2 regions of the Actinomadura geliboluensis genome follow, and region 2 is predicted to be linked to the other one. Evidence: riboswitches for the same ligand, from Rfam matches in the RefSeq annotation. Region 2 holds a riboswitch; the other holds the start of a gene.
The links. A riboswitch is a leader RNA that binds a small molecule or an ion and turns the genes downstream of it on or off. The one in region 2 is predicted to bind S-adenosylmethionine.
Positions count from the first base shown of each region.

Region 1: linked by a shared signal. The riboswitch ahead of thrC (threonine synthase) and the one ahead of ACGFI1_RS41305 (aminotransferase class V-fold PLP-dependent enzyme) in region 2 are both predicted to bind S-adenosylmethionine.

Region 1 covers NZ_JBICUA010000025.1:30,365-41,546, forward strand. Annotated here, with positions in the region: gene ACGFI1_RS44230 (PadR family transcriptional regulator) at 20-637, opposite strand; gene ACGFI1_RS44235 (serine/threonine-protein kinase) at 795-2,888, opposite strand; gene ACGFI1_RS44240 (RNA polymerase sigma factor) at 2,882-3,433, shown strand; gene ACGFI1_RS44245 (sulfotransferase family protein) at 3,549-4,571, shown strand; gene ACGFI1_RS44250 (alpha,alpha-trehalose-phosphate synthase (UDP-forming)) at 4,594-6,084, opposite strand; gene ACGFI1_RS44255 (cation diffusion facilitator family transporter) at 6,216-7,154, shown strand; SAM riboswitch class I at 7,269-7,409, shown strand; gene thrC (threonine synthase) at 7,425-8,669, shown strand; gene ACGFI1_RS44265 (MoaD/ThiS family protein) at 8,684-8,959, shown strand; gene ACGFI1_RS44270 (DUF5959 family protein) at 9,020-9,412, shown strand; gene ACGFI1_RS44275 (hypothetical protein) at 9,440-9,790, shown strand.
Region 2 covers NZ_JBICUA010000019.1:46,960-58,141, reverse strand. Annotated here, with positions in the region: gene ACGFI1_RS41310 (SseB family protein) at 1-480, opposite strand, end outside; gene ACGFI1_RS41305 (aminotransferase class V-fold PLP-dependent enzyme) at 582-1,841, opposite strand; SAM riboswitch class IV at 1,884-2,000, opposite strand; gene ACGFI1_RS41300 (hypothetical protein) at 2,053-2,424, shown strand; gene ACGFI1_RS41295 (transglycosylase domain-containing protein) at 2,493-5,180, opposite strand; gene ACGFI1_RS41290 (FKBP-type peptidyl-prolyl cis-trans isomerase) at 5,391-6,542, opposite strand; gene ACGFI1_RS41285 (exodeoxyribonuclease III) at 6,757-7,575, shown strand; gene ACGFI1_RS41280 (methyltransferase domain-containing protein) at 7,602-8,186, opposite strand; gene ACGFI1_RS41275 (class I SAM-dependent methyltransferase) at 8,197-8,952, opposite strand; gene ACGFI1_RS41270 (hypothetical protein) at 8,994-10,034, opposite strand; gene ACGFI1_RS41265 (ATP-binding protein) at 10,188-10,700, opposite strand; gene ACGFI1_RS41260 (transcriptional regulator) at 10,937-11,182, opposite strand, start outside.

The DNA of each region.
Region 1 (11,182 bases), on a different contig from region 2:
GGGTGACCCGCCGCCGGGTTCACTCGGCTTCGGGGTCGTCGGCGAGGATCCCGTAGAGGCGGCGGCGGGCGTCGTTGACGACGTCCAGCGCGCGCGCCTTCTGCGCCTCGCTGCCGACCGCCATCACCTGGTGGAGGGCACCCATCAGCTGGCCGACGGCCTCGCGTCCACGCAGGACGTTCTCGCCGGCGGCCTCGGTGACCTCGTCCCAGGGGGCGGTGGTCTGCGCCGACACCTCCTCACGGCCGGTGTCGGTGAGGGAGAACAGCCGCTTGCCGCCCTGCTCCTCGCTGCTGACCAGGCCCTCGTCCTCCAGCATCTGGAGGGTCGGGTAGACCGAGCCGGGGCTCGGCCGCCAGACGCCGCCGGTGCGGCCGTCCAGCTCCTGGATCATCTCGTAGCCGTGCATGGGGCGCTCGGCGAGCAGGGCGAGCAGTGCCGCCCGGACGTTGCCGCGCCGGGTCCGCCGGCCGCGCCCACCGCGGCCGTGATGGCCGGGGCCCGGACCGCCGGGGCCGAACCCGGGTCCGCCGGGACCGAAGCCCGGACCGCCCCACGGGCCGAACGGCCCGCCGCGGCGCCCGCGCTCCTGGGGTCCCCAGAAGCCGTCGCGCCTTCGCATCGTGTGCTCGTGCATCGCGGTCTCCTTTACTAGTGATCGGTTGCGATGCATTAACGATATATCGGAAACATGTCGCACGCAAGCCTCGGGTGCCGGCGCATGCGAAACGCGCCCCGCGAGGTGGTCCTCGCGGGGCGCGTTTCGAGAGGTGGGCGCTCGGCGGCGCGCCGGGTCAGGGGCCGGTGACCTTCAGGTGGTCCAGGATGTCCTTGGTGGCCTCGCGGTCGTCGGTCTCCTTGACCCTGATCCACAGGCCGAACTTGCCGGCCTTGTCCTTGAGGCCGATCTCCGTGACCGACGGCGTGCCGACCTTGCAGGCGGTGAAGCGGGTGATCGTCCCGCTGAGGGCGCCGTCCGGCGTCGTGTAGTTCTCCGGCGCGGCCTTCGTGCACTGCGGGTGGGCGGCCGCGCTCGGCGGCGGCAGCTGGCCGGGGCGCAGGTCCGTGGTGACGCCGATGAAGACGCCGGGGCCCTTGCCGTTGCCGAGGAACGCCGCCTTGTCCGGGGTCGCGCGCAGCACCGGCCGGGCCTGCGGGTCGTTCAGCTGGACGGTGGACGGCGACCACGTCTGCTCCTGGCCCTTCGGCCACGCCTTCGGCACCGCGGTCTTGATCTTGCCCGCGGCGTCGGAGACGGCGACGAAGTCCTTCGGGACGGCCGGCGTCTTCTTCTTGTCCTTGTCGCCCCCGCCGTCCCCGCCGGAGAACAGCAGGCCGAGCGTCAGACCGCCGACGAGCGCGACCGCCAGCACGACCACGGTGATGATCAGCGGCGTGACGAACTTCTTGGGCGCGCCGCCGCCGGGCCCGCCGGCGCCGCCGCCCCCGAGCCGGCTCATCAGCCCGCCGCCCTGCTTGCCGCCGGGCCCCTGGCCCTGTCCCTGCCCCTGTCCCTGGACCGGGGGCGCCTGGAAGCCCGTGGGCGGCAGCGGGCCGCCGTAGGGGCCGGGCGGGGGCGGGCCCATCGGCTGGCCGGGGGCGCCGCCGCCCTGCGGAGGCGGCTGCGTCGGGAAGACCGCCGTCTTGTTGTCGCCGCCTTGCGCCGGCGGCGGCTGCTGGTAGGCGACCGTGCGGTCATTGTCGTTGTCCGGGGACGTGGGCCCCTCGGGCTGCCCGAACGGGACGGCGCGTCCGCCCGGCTCGTCCACGATCGTCGCCTCCGCACCGGCCTGAGGGCGCGGCGGGAGGCGCATCTCGGACGTGTGGACGTCGTCCTCCATGGGCTGGTCGAGCCGGGTCTGCATGTCGGCCGGGCCCGCCGGCCCGGCGGCGGGCGCCGGGGGACGTGCCTTGGAACCGTCCCGGTAGAAGTCCTGCACGGTCGCGTCCGCGTCGATCCGCGGGCCGTGCGGCGCGGGTACGGGCGCGGGCTGCGCCGGCGGCCCGGCTTGCACGGGTTGCGCAGGAGGCGCCGTCGTCGGACGCAGCGTGGACAGGGCCTCCGCGAACGCCTCCGCGGTCGGCCACCGCTTCTCCCGCTCCACCTCCAGCGCCCGCATGATGACCTGGTCGAACGCGGGCGGCAGCCCTTCGCGCAGCTCGCTCGGCGGCGACTTGACCGGGGCCGGGCCGGGGGCCCGTCCGGTGATCATGTGGTAGGTCAGCGCGCCGAGCCCGTACACGTCGGCGCGGACGTCCAGCCCGCCGCCGAACCGCGCCTGCTCCGGCGACATGTAGCCGGGGGTGCCGACAGGCAGCGTGAACGCCCCCGACGCGTGCGCGAGGGCCTTGGCCAGGCCGAGGTCGGCGATGAGCAGCTTCTCGCCGCCGTCCGGCGTCGACTGGAACAGCACGTTGGACGGCTTGAGGTCCCGGTGGATCACCCCGAGCGTGTTGATCACCTCGACGCCGTAGGCGATCTGCTCGGCCAGCGCGACCACCTCGCTGACCGGAAGTGGCCGTTCGCGCATCCGGTCGCCGAGCGTCCCCCGGTCGGCGTACGACATCACGAAGTAGGGGCGGCCGTCCGGCAGCTCCCCGATGTCGTGGACGCGGACGAGCCGCTCGGAGTCGGCGCGGCGCAGGATCCGGGCCTCCTCCAGGAACCGGTTGCGCACGTCCAGATCGTCGATCAGATTGCTGTTCAGGACCTTGATGGCGACCTGTGACTCCAGGGCGTCGTCGTGCCCCAGCCACACCGAGGCGAACGCCCCCGAACCCAGGACGCGATCGATTCGGTAACGGCCTACAGCTGGTGGGAAAGACACTCCCGTATCATCCCAGCAAACGGGGTGACCCCGCGAACGAGCAATGAGGCGGCATGGCATTCGACGAGAGGACCGAGGAGCTGGCGGTGAGGGCCGCCCAGGGCGACCAGGGCGCGCTCAACGAGCTCCTCCGCAAGATCGAGCCGGACGTGCTGCGGCACAGTTCGCGGTTCCTGCCGTGCCGGCAGGACGCCGAGGAGGCATGCCAGGACGCACTGCTCCAGGTCGCGCGCAACATCCACCGGTTCGAGGGCCGGTCGCGGTTCAGCACCTGGCTGCACGTGGTCGTCGCCAACTCCGCCCGCTCCACCTACCGGTCGCTGAAGCGGCGCTCGGTCGAGCAGGCGGGCGAGCTGCCCCAGCAGCGCCCCGACCCGCGCCGCACCAGCGTCATCGCCGGTTCCCGGGTCGACATCCTCGACGCCATGGAGGACCTGGAGGCCCGCAAGCCCGACCTCATCCAGGCCCTCGTCCTGCGGGACGTGTCCCAGCTGGAGTACGCGGAGATCGCCGAGCAGCTCAAGCTGCCGCTCGGCACGGTCAAGTCCCGCATCCACGAGGCGCGCAAGCAGGTCAGGCAGACGCTGGGCGAGTCCTACACCTGACGGTCGGCGGTGCGGCCCGGCGGCGCCGGGCCGGCCGTCAAGGGTCGGTCATCGACCGGTCACGGTGCGTCAAGAACGCAGGCCGCGGCATGCGCGCGTCCACCAGCATCGGTGCATGCCATCAGGACCGGCCTCCCGTCACGACCGCCCGATCTTCGTCCTCGGCTGCGCCCGCTCGGGGACGACGCTGCTGCGGCTGATGCTCCACTCGCACCCGCGCATCGCGATCCCGGGGGAGACGAAGTTCGTGCTCCCCGCCTATACGGGGCGGTGCGACTTCGGTGACCTCGCGGAGAGCAAGAACAGGCGCGCCCTCGCGGAGTGGATCATGGGCGACCGGTCGACCAAGGTGCACGCCCTCGGCCTGGACGCCGACGCGGTCATCGAGGAGATCGTCGCCGGGCCGCCCACGCTCGGCTCCGCGCTCGGCACCGTCTTCCGCGCCTACGCGCGGCTGCACGGCAAGCCGCGCTGGGGCGACAAGCGGCCGAGCTACGCCCGGTACGCGAGCACGCTGCTGCGGATGTTCCCGGACGCGCAGTTCGTCCACCTCGTCCGGGACGGCCGGGACTGCGTCGCCTCGCTGCTGGAGATGCCCTGGTACGACGGCGACGTCCACCACGCCATCTCGCTCTGGCGGGAGACGATCGACCAGGGCCGCCGGCTCGCGCACCGCCTCGGCCCCGACACCTACTACGAGCTGCAGTACGAGCGGCTCGTCGCGGACCCCGCCGACGAGCTGGCGCGGCTCTGCGGGTTCCTCGGCGAGGACTTCGACCCGGTGATGACGCATCCGGAGGGGCTCGCGCGGCGGACCGTCCCGTCCCGCAAGCGGTGGCACGGCCGGACGCACGACGCCGTCAACACGGGCCGCATCGGGTCGTGGGCGGAGCGGCTCGACCCCTGGGAGATCAGCCTGGCGGAGGCCGCGTTCGGGGAGCGGCTCGCCGAGTACGGCTACGAGCCGAGCGGCCTGCCGAAGCCGCCCGCGTCGCAGCTCGCCCATTTCACCCGGGTCAGCGCCCACCGCCGGATGGCGCAGAGCAAGGACGCGCTGCGCGAGCGCTGGAAGCAGCGCCACGAGCCGAACCCGGTCGAGTGCAAGCTGCCAACCGAGACGTCCACCAGCGCCGGCTGACGCGCCCGCAGCGCGCCGCGGGTCAGTCCAGGGCGGCGAGCTGGTCGGCGAACCAGCGCTGCGGCGGGAGGGCCGCCGCGGCGGCGGCGAGGCGGGCGCAGCGCTCGGACCGCAGCCCGCGCGGCATCAGCAGCGCCTGGTGCAGGGTCTCCGCCGTCTGCGACACGTCGTACGGGTTGACCATCAGGGCGTCCTCCGACAATTCGGACGCCGCCCCCGCCTCCCGTGAGAGAACGAGCGCGCAGCCCTGCTCCGACAGGACGGGCCCTTCCTTCGCCACCAGGTTCATGCCGTCCCGGATGGGGTTGACCAGCAGGACGTCCGCCAGGCCGTAGGCGGCGAGCGACCGCGGATAGTCGTCGTTCACCTGGAGGATCAGCGGATCCCAGTCGGCCGTGCCGAACTCCTCGGTGATCTGCGCGGCCATTCGCTGGACGGCCGCGGTGTACTCGCGGTACTCGGGCAGGTCGTAGCGCGACGGATAGGCGAACGCCAGATGCACCACGCGCCCGCGCCACTCGGGATGGTTGACGAGCATCTCCCGGTAGGCGGCGAGGCCGCGCACGATGTTCTTCGACAGTTCGGTCCGGTCGATCCGCACGATGAGCTGGCGGTCGCCCACTTGCTCCTTCAGCGCGCGGGCCCGCTCCACTACGTCCTGCTGGGACGCGCGCTTGCGCAGTGCCGCCTCGTCCACGCCGAGGCCATGGACGCCCACGTGTGTGGTGTGCCCTGCGCAGGTGACGGTCCGGGCCGACCGGTCGACGCGCGCACCCGGAAGCAGTTCGCAGCAGTCGAGGAACGCCGAAGCCCACCGCTCAGTGAGGAACCCGGCGTGGTCGGCGCCGAGTATGCCCATCAGGACCTGCGCCCCGATGTCGTCCGGCAGCAGCCTGAAGTACTCAGGCGGCGCCCAAGGCGTGTGGGAGAAGTGGACGATCCTCAAGTCGGGCCGACGGTCCCGCAGCATCCGCGGAGCGAGCGACAGGTGGTAGTCCTGGATCGCCGCCTTCGCGCCATGGGAGGCGTCCCGTGCCAAGGCGTCCGCGAAGGCCGCGTTGTACGCCTCATAGGACTGCCAGTCACGCCGTGCGCGCGCGTCGAAATGAGGGCTGCGCGGGGTGTCGTACAGCAGGTGGTGGACGAACCACAGCGTCGAGTTGGCCACGCCGTTGTACGCACGGTCGAAGGTCGCCTCCGGGATGTCGAGCATCCGTACGGCCGCGCCACCGGTGTCGTAACCCGCCAGGTCTATGCGGCCGTCCGGTGAACGGCGAGCAGCAGTCCGATCGCCCTCACCGAGGCTCGCGCACACCCACAGCACGTCCGCGGCTGAAGAAGGCGCCTCCGCCTGCTGCGCGGGACGTGGCGGCCCAGGGTCGCGCGGGGCGCCCGTGACGGCGGCCAAGCCCGACACCAGCCCGCCCCCACCGCGCCGCATGGCCAGCTCCCCGTCCTCCGACAGCGAGAACGACACAGGGCCTCGGTTGGACGCCACCAGCACTTGGCTCATACCGGCAGGGTCTCAGTTGGGACGCAGGCGCTCCACAGTGACCCGCGTGGTTTGCACCACGGGCGCCGCAAGCCCCCGCGGCGGCCGGATCCGGCGCGATTAGCGGGCGGCGCGCGGGGTAACCGATTCGGATGAGCAGGTCCGAGACGACGAAGACCGTGCTCGTCGCCGGAGCGGCCAACCTCGTCCTCGCGATCGTCAAGCTGGTCGCCGGCCTGCTGGCCGGATCCAGCGCGATGCTCGCCGAGAGCGCCCACTCCGTGGCGGACACCCTCAACCAGTCCTTCCTCCTCGCCTCGCTGCGGCGCAGCGAACGCCCCCCCGACCGGCGGCACCCCTTCGGCTACGGCAACGAGCGGTACGTCTGGTCGCTGCTCGCCGCGTTCGGCATCTTCATCGCCGGCGCCGGGTTCTCGATCTTCGAGGGCGTGCTGACCATGACCGGTCACGGCGGCACCGGCACCGCGGTCTGGCTCGCCTACGCCGTCCTCGCCCTCGCCGCCGTGCTGGAGGGCACGTCCTGGATACGCGCCTTCTACCAGGCCCGCAAGGAGACCCGCGAGAACGGCCGCGACCTCGTCGAGCACGTCCGCCGGTCGCCCGACCTGACGTTCAAGACCGCGCTGTTCGAGGACAGCGCCGCGATGGTCGGCCTCGCGCTCGCCGCCGGCGGGCTGGTGCTGCGGCAGCTGACCGGGTCGGACTTCTGGGACGGGCTCGCGTCCGTCCTCATCGGCGTGCTGCTCGCCGGGCTCGCGCTGCTGATCGGCCGGGAGAGCTCCGTCCTGCTCATCGGGCGGGCCGCCGACCCCGCCGACCAGCGCGTGATCCGCGCGGAGATCCTCCGCGCGCCCGGCGTGACCGGCGTGGACGAGCTGCTCACCATGCACTTCGGGCCCGAGCAGCTGCTCGTCGCCGCCAAGGTCAACTTCTCCGACGCGATCAGCGCCGACCAGGCCGAGGACGTCGCCGGCGAGATCGACCGGCGGCTCCGCGAGCGGATCCCGATCATCCGGCACGTGTTCCTCGACCCGACCCAGCGCCCCGCGCGCGAGGGGTCGGCGGCGTGATCAAGACCTCATCCGGGTACCGTCTCAACCGGTGGACCCGGCTGTCTGGCATCCGGTCAGTTCATGTAAAGTCACGCATACGAGTTCAAAGCACTCGTGACGACAACTGAATACCGCTCATCCAGAGGGGTGGAGGGACCGGCCCTGCGAAGCCCCGGCAACCACCCGGCTGTGGCGCGTCGCGATCCTGCGAGGCCGGCCGGGAGATGGTGCCAACTCCGGCCTGCGACCAAGGTGGCGCAGGGAAGATGGGGAGAAAGGCCTCGCTTCATGGCACTCACGCCTGCCACAGACCTCGGACCCGCGACCGCGCTCGTCTGCCGCGAATGCGGCACCACCCGCGATCTCGGCCCTTTCTACGCCTGTGAAGAGTGTTTCGGCCCCCTGGAGATCGCCTACGACTTCCAGGGCGTCACCCGGGAGTCCATCGCGTCCGGGCCCCGCAACATCTGGCGGTACCGCGGGCTGCTGCCCGTCCCGGCGAACGTCGCCGACACCCCCAACACCGAGCCCGGCCTGACCCGGCTCGTCCGCGCCGACAACCTCGCCGAGAGCCTCGGCCTGCAGAGCCTGTGGGTGAAGGACGACAGCGGCAACCCGACCCACTCGTTCAAGGACCGCGTCGTCGCCGTCGCGCTCGCCGCCGCCCGCGAACTCGGCTTCAAGGTGCTGGCCTGCCCGTCCACCGGCAACCTCGCCAACGCGGTCGCCGCCGCCGCGGCCCGCGCCGGGATCCGCAGCGCCGTGTTCGTCCCGTCCAACCTCGAAGCCCAGAAGATCATCACGACGGCCGTGTACGGCGGGACGTTCGTGACGGTCGACGGCAACTACGACGACGTCAACCGGCTCGCCTCGGAGATCGCCGGGGAGCAGGACGACTGGGCGTTCGTCAACGTCAACGTCCGGCCCTACTACGCCGAGGGCTCCAAGACGCTCGGCTACGAGATCGCCGAGCAGCTCGGCTGGCGGCTCCCGGACCAGATCGTCGTCCCGGTCGCGTCCGGCTCCCAGCTCACCAAGATCGACAAGGCGTTCCAGGAGCTGATCAAGCTCGGCCTGGTCGAGGACCGCCCGTACCGCGTGTTCGGCGCCCAGGCCGCCGGCTGCGACCCGGTCGCCGCCGCGTTCAAGGCCGGGCACGACGTCGTCCGCCCGGTGAAGCCGGACACGATCGCCAAGTCCCTCGCCATCGGCAACCCGGCCGACGGCCCCTACGTCCTGGACGTCGCCCGCCGCACCAACGGCGCCGTCGAGGATGTCACCGACGCCGAGGTCGTCGAGGGCATCCGCCTCCTCGCCCGCACCGAGGGCATCTTCGGCGAGACCGCCGGCGGCGTCACCGTCGCCACCCTCCGCAAGCTGATCGACGCGGGCACCCTCGACCCCGCCGCCGAGACCGTGATCATCAACTCCGGGGACGGGCTGAAGACCCTGGACGCCGTCGCCCCGGTCGTCGCACCGTCCGCGAACATCGCCCCGTCCCTGGAGGCGTTCCGCGCCGCCGGCCTCGCCTGAGAAAAGGAGCACCCATGAGCGTTTCCGTGCGCATCCCGACGATCCTGCGGACCTACACCGGCGGCGAGTCCGAGGTGAAGGCGGAGGGCGCGACCCTGCGCGCCGTCGTCGCCGACCTGGAGGCGAGCTACGCCGGCATCTCCGCCCGCATCCTGGACGACGCCGGCAAGATCCGCCGCTTCGTCAACGTCTACGTCGGCGACGAGGACGTCCGCTTCGCCGACGGCCTCGACACCGCCACCCCCGACGGCGCGCAGATCTCGATCATCCCCGCCGTCGCCGGAGGCTGACGCCCCGCCCGCCGCCCGGTCCCGTCCGCACGGGGCCGGGCGCGGGTCTACGATGGCGCGGTGCCAGCGGAACTGATCAACCTCGCCGACGACCTCGGGAACAGCGTCGTGCTGCGGGTGACGGGCCAGGAGAGCCACGGCCTCACCGGAGAGATCGAGGTCGGCAGCTATTTCGTCAGCGGCGGCATCAAAACCTGGCTGGACGCCGAAGACCTCACCGCCTGGGAAAAGGTCCTCGACACCCTGGCACAGGGAGGCGACGCCGCCTGGCGTGAGGGCCAGCGCGCGACCGAGATCCACCTGGAAATCGATGACTACGACCGCGTTCACGTGGCCGTAGTCGACTCGCACTCTTTCCTGGTGACCGTGGAACTCACGATCGAAGTCGCCGACGACTGGCTGGCGGACCACCGCGAACGCCTGGCGACCGTCCGCGCACTGCTCCCCGAATAAGGGACGCGCACCGATAGCCTCCACCGCGTGAGCGACGACATCCAGCAGGTTCAGCCACTCGACTCCGCGATAGCCGAAGAGTGGCTGCGCAAGACCGACGAGCCGGACCTGCGCGCCGTATCGGCTTCCAAACTCCGCGAGGGCCCGTGGTGGCACGTCAGCGTCTGGGTCATGGAATTCATCCGCACTGACCCCCTCGAATCCGAACTGCGCCACCGCATCGCCGACGCACTGAGCGCCGTCCCCGGCGTTACGGACGTCGAGGAGGAGGACCGCGAAGTCTGGACAGTGACCGGCGACCCGACGGGCAAGGCCCTGGTCGAAGCAGCAGCGCAGGTAGTGGACGATTTCTCCGACCAAACCCGCACCGCTCTCTAGCATCTCCGGCCCGACCGGGCCGGGCACAGCTACGCCGCCCGTGACTTCACGGATTACCGCGACTAGCGCACTCTCGACGAGTTCGCCCTGGAGGCAGCGCGCCCGGCATATCCCGACGGACCTCGACGACCCCGAACAAAGCGCCGACGAGATCCTCGCCTATCGTCCCATCGCCCTCTAATCCGGATCACGAGTTGCTCTGAAGCGCCGCTAGAAACTCATCTGCCGGCCCTTCTCAATGCGACCAGATTGACCGGGCAGACGTCGCCGCAAACGCGTTCTCCGAAAGCGCCCAAAAGCCAGGTGCCGAGCAACTGTCATTGAGTGACAAGGTGAGCATCCGTCCGTCGAGAACCAGTTCGTGCGTGAACTCGTTAATGAGCCGCCTCGTTCGCTGACGGACGGCAGCAAGCCAGGATGCGCTCATCGATCAACGTTCCGAACTTCGGGGGCTTCGCCGATGCCCGCGCGGTGGCGGCGGCAGCGGAGCAGGCGGGATGGCTACGCCCCGCCAGCGGAGGAGGTACGCAACCTCGTCTCCTACGTGCACGGGCAGCGTGCGTCCCTACAGGACCGGCCCACGAGGCTGTCCGTTCCGTGACTGTTCCGTGCCACCCGGGGCACGGCCAGAGGCGACGGGCTAGGCTTACCTCCCGGAAGGGGAGTATCCCCAAAGTGGCGAGCCCGTCATCACGTCCGTCCATGGCGGACCGGGCCGTTCGGCCGTGGCGTTCGCACGGCGGGAGAGACCTTCGGAGCTGCTTTTCTGCTGCCCGGAGGTCTTCATGGGCGAGGCCCAGAATAATTTCGGAAACATCGCGCTGCTCCCCGGGCTCGGGGCGTGTCTTGTCGCTCTGATCCTCTTCACTCTCATCGCCGTCGTCATCGTCCCGGCGGTGTGGTCGAGGACGCCGGAGCGACGCGAGGCGGCGTTGGTCGTGCTTCGCCTGCTCCTCCGTCACCTGTCCGAGCGGAGGGCGGCTCGCATCAAGCGAGGGTCGAGTTCCTCGCGGCGCCGCTCCTGACCGTCGCGGCGCGGCCGCCGGCGCGTCCGGTAGCGGCCTGGACCCCTCCCACCTCCGCTGCCGAACGCGCGGAACAGGACGTCGTTGCCGCTGGACGAGCACGTTCAGAGGGGCGCGGCGACACACCCGTGAGACTCCCGGAAAAGCTCCCGTCGCAGGTGAGAACGGGTCTGGACGGGTAGGTGAACCTTCCCCCGGCGAGGATGTGTGGCGCTTGCACTCGGCAGGGTAGAGTGCTAAACAAACGGTTGGCACTCTGCTGTGGAGAGTGACAGCTTCACAGTCTGGGTCGGGGCGATGAGGCCTCAGTCCGGCGGCGGAATGGAAGTCGTCGGCGGGGGCCGTCCGTCGCGGGCGTCGGCTCGAT
Region 2 (11,182 bases):
CTGGTCGCGGAGCTCCTCCCAGGCGGCGGGCGCGCGGCCGACCCGCGGCGGCCGCCCGTCGCCCTCGGCGACCTGGCGCACGAACCAGGCCGGCATCCGCGCCTCGATCGGCAGCACGGCGCCGACGCCGTGCGCGGGCGCGTCGATGGCGAGCCACCAGCGGGCGTCCGGCCAGGTCTCGGCGATGTCGCCGAACCGGACGGTCATGAAGTGCCGGTAGGACGGCCCGAGGCAGGCGCGCATCGCCGACGCCGACGTATAGACCAGCACGTGGACGCGGCCGTCCTCCTCCTGGGTCGGCCACGACGGCTGCGTCTCGTTGGCGAGGACGCCGTCCACCAGTTCCGGCGGGACGGGGACGACGAGTTCGCTGTCCGCGAGGAGGCGGAAGTAGCCCTCCTGGTCCCCGGCCCGGACGGTCTCCTGAAGCCGGTGTTCAAGCTCCGACGTGGGTCGCCACGCGTCGGCCACGGTCGCCACCCCCTGTTTCCTCCGTGCTCGTCCCCGCGCGACTGCCTACGCTACATGGGCGAACAGGACCAAAGAGCATATTCGCCCGGCCGTCCGCGGGTCCCCGCAGGTCAGCGCGCCGCCAGCCCGGCGAGGGCGGCGAGCAGCCGGTCGATGTGCTCCTCGCTCGTCCCAATGCCGATGCTGGCGCGCACGGCGGCGGCGTCCCCGCCGGCGAGGTGCCGGACGAAGGGGTGGGCGCAGAACTTCCCGTCCCGGACGCCGATGCCGTGCTCCTCCGACAGCGTAAGCGCCACGTCGCGCGCGTTCCAGCCGTCCACGATGAACGACACGATCCCGACGCGCGGCGCCCGGCCGCCCCACAAGCTCAGCTCCCGGACGGACGGGATCGCGGCCAGCCCCGCCCGCAGCCGTCCGACGAGCGCCTCCTCCCGCGCGGCGAGGTCCGGGAAGGACGCGGAGAGCGCCTCGCACGCGGCGGCCAGCGCGATCGCGCCGAGGACGTTCGGCGACCCGGCCTCGTGCCGCTGCTCGGCGGACGCCGCCCACCGCGTCGTCGCGCCGACCGACGCGCTCGCCCCGCCGCCCTTCAGGTAGGGGTCGGCGGCGCGCAGCCAGTCGGCGCGCCCGGCGAGCACGCCGGCGCCGAACGGCGCGTACAGCTTGTGGCCGGAGAACGCGGCGTAGTCCAGGCCGAGCGCGGTCATGTCGAGCGGCCGGTGCGGGACGAGCTGCGCCGCGTCCACCGCGATGCGGGCGCCGTTGCGGTGCGCGACCCGCGCCAGCTCCTCGACCGGCCACAACTCGCCGGTGACGTTGGACGCGGCGGTGACGATGAGCAGCCGCGGCTCGACCGGGCACGACCGCAGCGCCCGGTCGGCGGCGGTGATGGCCTCGGCCGGGGTCGCGGGCGCGGGAAGCCGCACGGCGCGCTTCCACGGCAGCAGGGAGGCGTGGTGCTCGGACTCGAAGACGACGACGCTCGTCCCGGCGGGGACGGCGTGCGCGAGCAGGTTCATGGAGTCGGTGGTGTTGCGGGTGAACACGACGGCGGAGCGGCGCCAGGCGCCGAGGAACGAGCGGACGGTCTCGCGGGCCTCCTCATAGGCGCCGGTAGTGACCTGGGAGGCGTAGCCCGCACCGCGGTGCACGCTGCTGTAGTACGGCAGCGCGCGGGTGACCGCGTCCTGCACCGCCTCCAGACAGGGTGCGCTGGCGGCGTAGTCGAGGTTGGCGTAGGGGACGCGGCGGCCGTCGCGCAGCGGCACCGGGACGTCCGCCCCGATCACGCGCGGGATCCGGTGAACCCGGACCCCCTCGGTGCGCGTCTCAGCGGGCGTGATGGGGGAGCGGGCGAGCAGCGTGGGCATGCCGGGACCTTCCGGGGTCAGGGACCCCGGGACACAGGCCGGGATCCGCGCTTGCCGGGACGCGGTGGTGCGTCCGGCCAGGTCCTCACCCGGGGCACCCCATCGCGGACGAAGGGTTGCCGGCCAGCAAGCCGGGGCTTGACGCTGGCGCTCATGACCTAATGCGGAATTATATGCGGGTCCGTTCTGGGATCAAGCGGGAGGGGATGCGATGCGGTACGCGGTGGCGCGGGCGCTGGCCGGGGGCGTGATGGTGCTCGGCACCCTGAGCGGGTGCGGGATGCTGGGCGGCAACACCGACCAGGTGTGCGCCGACACGAAGAAGGCGTTCCAGCAGTACATCACCCAGGTGCGGAGCGTGCCGGCGGCCGAGCCGGCGCAGTGGCGGCAGGCGACCGAGCAGCTCGCCGGACGCGTGGACGGGCTTGCGAAGCAGGCCGACGACGCGGCGCTGAGCAAGGCGCTGAAGGCGGAGGCGGGCAGGCTGCGCGCCGCCGCGCCCGCCGTGGGCACCGGCGACGTCTCCCAGCTCGACACGGTGATGCAGGAGACGCCCGCCAAGATCGGCAAGGCCTGCGACTGAGCCCCGCCCGCCCGCTCGCGCCCGCCCGCGCGAGGCGGGCGGGCGCGGGCGGTCACGCCGGGGTGGGCTCAGCCGGTCACGCCGGAGCGGGTCCAGCCGCCGATGCGGCCACCGCCGCCGCCGTCGCCGGTACCGCCGCCGTCACCACCTCCGCCGTCGCCTCCGCCGTCACCGCCGCCGCCGGGGTCGCCGCCTCCGCCGTCACCGCCGCCTCCGCCGTCCGGGGGCTGGATGATGGTCGGCAGCCCGGTCGGCGGGGTCGGGATGTCCGGCTCCTCCGTGGGCGGCTCCGGCTGGGACGGCCCGGTGGTGCGGGGCGGCTGCGGCCCGTCCGGGCTGGTCGGGCGGTTCGGCAGGCCGTTGCCGGTGCCGGGCCGCATCGACGGCGACCCGAACGACTTGGGCTCGTAGTCCTTGATGTCGACGGCGTCGGTCATGTAGGTGCGCCAGATCTGCGCGGGGAGCTGCCCGCCGTACGCGCCGTAGCCCGGGATGTTCAGCGGCTTGCCGTCGCTGCGGAACATCGCGACCGACGTCGCCATCTGCGGGATGAACCCGTTGAACCAGATCGCCTTGCCCTTGTCGGTCGTGCCGGTCTTGCCCGCGACGTCGCGGCCGTCGGGCAGCTGGGCGCCCGTCCCGGTGCCGCCCTCGACGACCTTCTCCATCGCGTACGTCGCGTCCCGCGCGTTCTGCTCGCTGAGCGCCCGCTTGCCCTTCTCGGTGAACGTGCGCTTGTGGTCGTCGTTGTCGGTGACGGCCTTCACCACGAACGGCGCCCGGTACACGCCCTCGGACGCGAACGTCGAGAACACGCCCGCCTGCTGGACGGGGTGCAGCGACACGATGCCGAGCGGGAACGTGGCGGCGCCGCGCTGCGCCTTGGTCATCTGGCTCGCCGGGATGCCCATCTTCTCGGCCATCTCGGCGATCTTCTCGGTGCCGATGTCCTGCCCGAGGTTGACGTAGGCGGTGTTGATCGAGTTCTGGGTGGCGGTGACGAGGTTCACCGACCCGAAGCTCTGGTTGCTGTCGTTGCGGATGGACGACCCCGCGAACGTCTGCGGTGAGCTGCCGTCGTAGGTGGAGCTGAGCGAGCGGCCGTCCTCCAGCGCGGCGGCCAGCGCGATCGGCTTGAACCCGGACCCGGCCTGCGCCCAGTCGCCGAACGCGCTGCTCAGCGCCTCCTCCAGGTAGCCGCGGCCGCCGTAGAAGGCGAGCACCTGCCCGGTGGCCGGGTCGACCGACACCGCCCCGGTGCGGATCTTCTTGCTCATCCCGTCGGGGGCGTTCTGGTTGACGGCCCGCTTCATCGCGTCCATCAGCCGCTTGTCGAACGTCGTGGTGATCTTCAGCCCGCTGCGGTTGAGCTCGTCCTCGCTGTAGCCGCGGCGCTCGGTGAGCTCCTTCTTGGCCACGTTGACCATGTAGCCCTTCTGGCCCTTGAGGACGTCGGTGATCTTCTGCTTGACCGGCGTCGGGAACTCCATCGCGGCGGCGTCGGCGGACGTCAGGTAGCCGTCCCGCGCCATGTTGCCGAGGACGGAGCGCCACCGCTGCTCGGCGGCGGTGCGCTGGGCGCCGGTCGGGTCGGCGAAGTTGCTCGGCTGCTGGATCGCCGCGGCGAGGTAGGCGCCCTCGGCGGGCGTCAGCGCGGAGACGTCCTTGCCGTAGTAGGCGTGCGCGGCGGCCTGCACCCCGTAGGCGTTGCGCCCGAAGTAGATCGTGTTGAGGTACTGCTCCAGGATCCAGTCCTTGGACTTCTCCCGGTCGACCTTCAGCGCGACCATGATTTCTTTGAGCTTGCGGGTGACCGAGCGCTCCTTGCCGATGCCGCCGTAGTAGTTGCGGACCATCTGCTGCGTGATCGTGGACCCGCCCTGCAGCTGCTGCCCGGTGACGGTCGACCAGAACGCCCGCGTCGTGCCCTGCACGGAGACGCCGGGGTCGTCGTAGAAGCTGCCGTTCTCCGCCGCGATGACCGCGTTGCGGGTGCTCTCCGGGATCCGGTCGAGCTTGACCGCGTCCCGGTTGATGCCGGTCTTGGCGATCACGGTCTTGCCGTCGGCGTAGTAGAACGTCGGGCCCTGCGCGATCGCCTTCTCCTGCGGGGACGGGACGGGGGTCAGCAGGTAGGCGACGCCGAACGCGGCGACGCAGAACCCGATGAACCCGAGCAGCAGGAAGACCGTCCGGCGCAGGATGCGGGCCTTGCGGCTGCGCGGCTTGCGCGGGCCGCGGCCGCGGCCCCCGCCGCTCCCGTCGCCGCCTCCGCCGCCGTCGCTTCCGGGCGGCGGCGGTCCTCCGTGCTTGGACGAGGCGGCGGGCATGCTCTTGGTATCACCGCCGTCCGGCGCTCCGACACCGGCGGACGCCGATTCGCCCGCGGGATCGCCCGGTTCGTCGGCTAGATCACCTGGTTCGCCCGGCGCCGTTTCGCCGCCCTCTTCCCGGTCGCCTTCCCGGTCGCCTTCAGGGGCCCCTTCCGGAGCGTCTTCCGGGTCGCGCTCCGCGGCCGCCGATTCGCCCGCATCGTCGCCGGAGTCACCCGATTCGGGAGCCTTATCGCCGTTCTGAGATATGCCGTCCTCGCCGGTGAATTCGGCGTCCGGGGCGGATTCCTCGGCCTCCGCGGTCAGCGTGGCGGTCGCCGGACCGTCCTGGTCGGCCGGTGTCCCCGCCTCGGAGCCGTGCAGGTCCACCTCGGCGGCCCCGGTGGACGCGTCGCCCTCCGGGACCTTTTCGCTGTCGCTCACAAGCCCCCCGTGATTAATGCGTTACCGACCATACCTGAGGGGATCCGTGCGCCGGACGCCCAATGCGCGGCCCGGTGCCCGCCCAATAGGAGGACGGGCAATCCGCGCCGCCGGTTGTCGTGACGGACGTCGCAATGCGCGCTTTCCCGCAACGCGGAGCGGCGGGGGCCCGATCCGGGCACCCCGCCGCCGTCACGCGCCCGTCGGGCGCTACTTCTGGATCTTGGCCAGGATGTCCACGACGAACACCAGGGTGTCCGTGCCCTTGATCTTGGGCGGGCTGCCCTCCTTGCCGTAGCCCTCCGCCGGCGGCAGCACGAGCAGCACGCGGCTGCCGACCTTCGCGCCGGTGAGGCCCTTGTCGAAGCCGGGGATGGTCGCCCCGGTGCCGATCGGGAAGTTCGCGGGCTGCTTGTTGTCCCAGCTGGAGTCGAACTTGTCGCCGCTCTTCCAGATCTTGCCGACGTAGTTCACCACCGCGTCGTCGCCCTTGGCGAGCGCCGGGCCGGTGCCCTCGACGAGCGTCTTGACCTGGAGCTTGCCGGGCGCGTCCGCGTCCGGGACCGTGATCTTGGGCTCCTTGGCGCCCTGGTCCTCGACCTTCGGCAGGTTCTTGTCGTCCAGCTTCTTCGGGGTGCCCTCGGGCTTCGGGTCCTTCGGGACGGCGGCCTGGATGTCCATGACGAACACCACCGCGTCCTTGTCGGTGATCTGCTGCGGGCTCAGCTGGCTGAGGTCCTTGGACGGCGGGAGCTGGAGCACGACCCGGCTGCCGACCGTCTGGCCGACCAGGTTCTTGTCGATCTCCTTCAGGCCGCTCTTGCCGATGACGAGGGGCCGCGGGCCGCTCGGCTGCTGGGCCTGCTGCTCGTAGGTCGAGCTGACCTTCTCGCTGGTGCTCTTGACGCGCGAGTTCTCGTCGTCCTTGTCCTTGGACCACTTGTAGGTCGCGAACTGGACGTAGACGGTGTCGCCGTCGGCGACCGCGCGGCCGTCGCCCTTGATCGGGTTGGTGATCTTCACACCGGTGGCGGGCGCGAGCTTGGTCGGGATCTCGACCTTGGGCTCGGCGGCGAACTTGCCGGTCACCTCGATCACCGGGTCGGGGCGGTTGACCCACCAGTACACGCCGCCGGAGATCGCCAGCGCGGCCACCACGATCCCGGCGATCATCATCATCCGCCGCTTGCGCGCCTGCTTGGCGGTCAGCGCGGACGGGGCGGACGGCCGGTTCAGCCCGCTGCCCCGCCCGGCGCTGATGCCGTGCGGGGTGAATTCGGGGCTGCGGATGCTCTGGGCGTTCGGGATCTTCGCCTTCGCCTTGACCGCCGGCTTGCCCCGGGGCTTGTCATCCTCGGACATGGTTCCTCACTTGCTCCGGGTTCGACGACATCACGAACGTGACCACCCTTCCAGGGCCGGGCTAAGCGCAGCGTGAAAACCGTGCAAAGGAGGCCGACCCGCAATCTACCGGTCACGCGTGGGTCGCGGTGCCGTCCGGCAGGGGACAGGAGAAGCCGCCAGGATATCCCCGCCGGCGCGATGACTCACGCCCTCCGGATGGCAGGCTGGGGGAATGCGCCTCGCGACGTGGAACGTCAACTCGGTGAAGGCCCGGCTGCCGCGCCTTCTGGCCTGGCTGGACGAGACGAAACCCGACGTCGTCTGCCTGCAGGAGATCAAGTGCCGCGCGGACCAGTTCCCGTCCGCCGACGTCGCGGAGTTGGGCTATGCCACTGCCGCGCACGGCGACGGCCGGTGGAACGGCGTCGCGGTTCTTTCACGGGTCGGCATTGAGGACGTCTCCAACGGATTTCCCGGTGAGCCCGTATATGAGGGCGAAGCCGAGGCGCAGGCGAAGCTGACAGAGCCCGCCCTCCTCGTTCCCGAGGCCCGCGCGATCGGCGCCACATGCGGCGGTATAAGGGTCTGGTCGCTGTACGCGCCGAACGGCCGCACCCCGGAGTCGGTCCACTACCGCTACAAGCTCGAATGGTTCGCGGCCCTCCGCGACGCGCTGGCCGAGGAACTGCCGGCGGGGGCGCCGCTGATGGCGACCGGCGACTACAACGTGGCCCCCACCGACGACGACGTCTGGGACCCGTCCGTCTTCGTCGGCTCCACCCATGTCACGCCCGCCGAACGGCAGGCCCTCGCCGAACTCCGCGAGCTGGGCCTCCACGACGTCGTCCCGACCCCGATGAAGGGCCCGCACCCTTATACCTACTGGGACTACCGGGCCGGCGCGTTCCACAAGAACCTCGGCATGCGCATCGACCTCGTGTACGGGAACGACGCGTTCGCCGGGCGGGTCCGGTCCGCCTATGTCGACCGGGAGGCCCGCAAGGGGAAGGGGCCGTCCGACCACGCCCCGATCGTGGTCGACCTGGACTGACGCCGCCGGCCGCCCGCACTCTCAGGTCAATCGGGGAAGCGGGCGAGGAGGCGGAGCTTGCGGGCGGCCGGGACGTCGGCCTCGTCGAGGACGGTGCAGCCGTCCGGCAGCAGTGCGGCGGGCTCGCCGGGCGCGAGGCACCATTCGGCCGGCATGTCCGGGCGGTCGCGGCGGGCGTCCTCGGTGAACGCCTCCCAGCCGAGCAGGCCGCCGGGCAGGACGGCCCCGGCCGCGCGCCCGAACACGGCGCGGTCCCAGAAACCCGTGCACAGGACCAGCGCGTAGCCGTGCGGCGGCCGCCACGTCCCGAGGTCGGCCTGGACGAGGGTGATCAGCGGTTCGAGGCCGCGCCGCCGGGCCTCCGCGCCGAGCCGGCCGAGCGCGGCCTCGGAGATGTCGACGGCCGTGACGCGGCGCCCGGCCCCGGCGGCCAGCAGCGCGCTGCCGGACGGCCCCGACGCCAGGTCGAGCACCGCGCCGTCCGGCATGGGCAGCGCCAGCGCCCGCTCCGCCAGCGGATGGACGGGCGACAGCGCCGGGTCGTCGCCGTACTTGCCGTTCCACCGGAGCCTGTCCGGATGCCCGGCGAGCTCGGCCGGCACGTCGTCCATGCGGGCGACTCTAGCGGCGCTCCGCGATCAGGAGCATGAACATCGCCGTGGGGAAGCCCTTGCGCCACCACGGGTCGTCCCGGAGCTGCTCCGGCGTCGGGTGCGGCTCGCGCAGGTCCGCGATGACGAATCCGGCGTCTCGGAGCGTTCCAGCGTAGTACTCCAGCGGCCGGAGCCAGCTCGTGATGAGCGAAGGGGACTCCAGGCCGTCCACCAGGAACCGCTGATCGACGCCGCGGGACGCGAAGTACTGCGACGCCGGGACGCTGTTCATCGCGCCCTGCTCGGAGTTCTCCACGTAGAAGCAGGGGTGCAGCGTCAGCAGGACCAGCCGCCCGCCGCTCTTCAGCACCCGCGCGAACTCGCCGATCGCGCGGGTCGGGTCGTGCAGGTGGCTGAACAGGTGGTTGCACACGACGAGGTCGTACCGGCCGTCCTCCATGGGGAGGTCGTCGACGCTGGCGCGGGTGAAGGTCGCGCCGGGGGACGGGTGGGACGCCGCCGCGTCGACGAGGCCCTGCGCCGCGTCCACGCCGGTCACCTCGGCGCCCATCGAGGCGAGCGTGCGGGACAGGTAGCCCTCGCCGCACCCCGCGTCCAGGACCTTCAGGCCCGCGCAGGGGCCGACGGCGTCGAGGACGGCGGCGTCGGTCAGCTCCGTCCGGTACCGGTCGCGGCGCTCCCTGATGACCTTGACCCAGTACTGCGCGTTGGCCTCCCACCTTTCACGCGTCAGATTTGCGATGGCTTGCGCCGAGTCCTCCACCGGCTCCCCATTCCGTCGTGCGGCCGTGTTCCACATCCGGTTCAGGCGAGGCCCTTGAGCCGCCGAACCAGCGCGTTGCAGGTCTGTCTGGTCGTTCTGTCCCGGCAGTCGGCCCCGCGCAGCTCGAGCGCCTGGACGAGCTCGGCGAGCCTGCCGCCGAACGCGGGGTCGCGCTTCAACGCCAGCGGAATGTACGTGGACGCCAGGTAGTACAGGTAGGCGTCGTTGTACACCGCTATCTCGCGCAGCACCTCGGTGGCCGTGTTGCGCAGCGAGAGGGAGCTCGGCAAGGTGAAGTCGCTGCTGATCCGGCCGTCTCTGGTGTAGGTCGGGAACGCCCATTCCTCCAGCGCCGCGTACACGGGCGTCGCGTCGAGCTCCCGGCGGTACCGCTCGGCGAGCTCGAAGTCGTTCGAGCCGATCAGGGAGCCCATCACGACGCCGCGCATCATGAACGCGGCCTGGCGCCCGGGGACCTCGAAGCCGAGGTCGGCCTCCAGCTTCCCCGTCACCTTGCTGACCTGGTGCGTGAGGATGTTCAGCGCCAGGATCGAATGGAACGAGTACGTCTTGCGGTTCAGCCGCGGGGCCAGGTCGACGGACGCGTCGAAGAGCTTCTGCGGGTCCTCCAGGAGGCCGCGGTCCGTCGAGTAGATGGCTTCGAGCGCGCGGTCCTGCTCCTGGCCCCAGAACCGGGCGATGAAGGACGACGTCTTCTGCGTCGCCTGCCCGCGCACGATGTGCAGCGCGGCCTCCAGCGCGTTCAGCAGGTGCTGCTGCGCGACCGGGGAGTTCTCCAGGGCGTCCAGGTCGACCGCGAGCCCTTCGCCGTGCAGTTCGCCGACGAGCCCGTCCCGCCTTTTCCGGACGGCGTGCGCCATCGAGTACTCGGCGATTCCCGGGACGGACGACATCAGGCTCTGCAGGGACCGCCCGCTGATCCGGTCCAGCCATTCGGTGTTGTCCCACAGGCGGAAGATCGTGCTCTCGTCGAGCCCGGAGAAGGCCGCCACGTCGGACATGTTGAGGCCCATGTCCCTGGTGATGTCGGAGAGGGACTTCGGCGCACCGTCCGCTGTCATCGCTCGCCCTCGCGGTGGCAATTGTCGACGCTTCGATCCTAGCGAAGCGCCGGCCGCCGAGGGCGGGCGATCGGCGGCGAGCAGCGCGGCCGTCATGTCACCGCGGGGCGTCCAGGAGGCCCCCGCCCGCCTGGACGGCCCGCGCCGGCGCCGTCACGGCAGCCGCCACCCGTCCCGCACACCCACCCCGAACCAGAACGTGAACGTCCCGTTGCGGCCCCGGTGGGCGCCGAAGTCGGTGGCGAGCGCCTTGAGCACCGCGAGTCCGCGCCCCCGCATCGGCAGGTGCTCGTCCTCCGCGCCGCCGGGGGCCGGCCCGCCGTCGGTGACCTCGACCCGGACGTACCGGTCGAGGTGCAGCACCGACAGCATGATCGTCCCGTCCCGCCGGGGGCGGCCGTGCAGGACCGAGCCGGTCACGGCCTCGCTGGTCAGCAGTTCGAGGTCGCCGAGCTCGGAGCGGTCGGCGCCGAAGTGCTGCCCGACGAGCTCCCGGACGTAGGACCGCGCGAGCCGCACGGCCGGCGGCGTCGCCGCGAGGTCGATCTCGCCGATGAGCCGTCCCGACGACGCCTTGCCGTTGTGCCAGGCGGACGGGATCCCGAGTTCCAGTGATGGCGCGGGGGCCGGCGGCGGGCCCCCCGTGCACGCGTCTGATGCGTTCATGGCGGCGTAAGCTTCACGTCTCCGTGTCGGGCTGTAAGCGAACATGAGTTCTCAGGCCAAGTCGAAGTCGGACGTGGAAGTGGAACAACCCACAGCCTGACGCACTCCGGACACGCCAGTCACGAACCCTTGCACGCACGCAACCCGCCTACCGCGGCCAGTGAACCGTCACTCGGCGTGAGCGTCCTCGCTTCGGCCCTGCGCGGGTCTTGCCTGGTGCGCGTCCGAGTGGACGTTCAGTCCCGGGGCGCCATCCAGTGGCCGGTCGTGGACCAGCCGAGGAAGCGGCGGGCGTGCGAGGCCGACCCGTCGTCCAGGGTGCCGCCGGCCAGGACATGCCGCAGCCCCGCCAGCACGGGGTCGAGCCGCCGGACGGTGTGCGCCGGCTGCCGGTCCAGTTCGTCCTGCATCCAGGCGATGGCGGACACCTGCTCCTTCAGGCCGCAGAGCGCCAGGTAGAAGACGGTCTGGCGCCAGGCGTA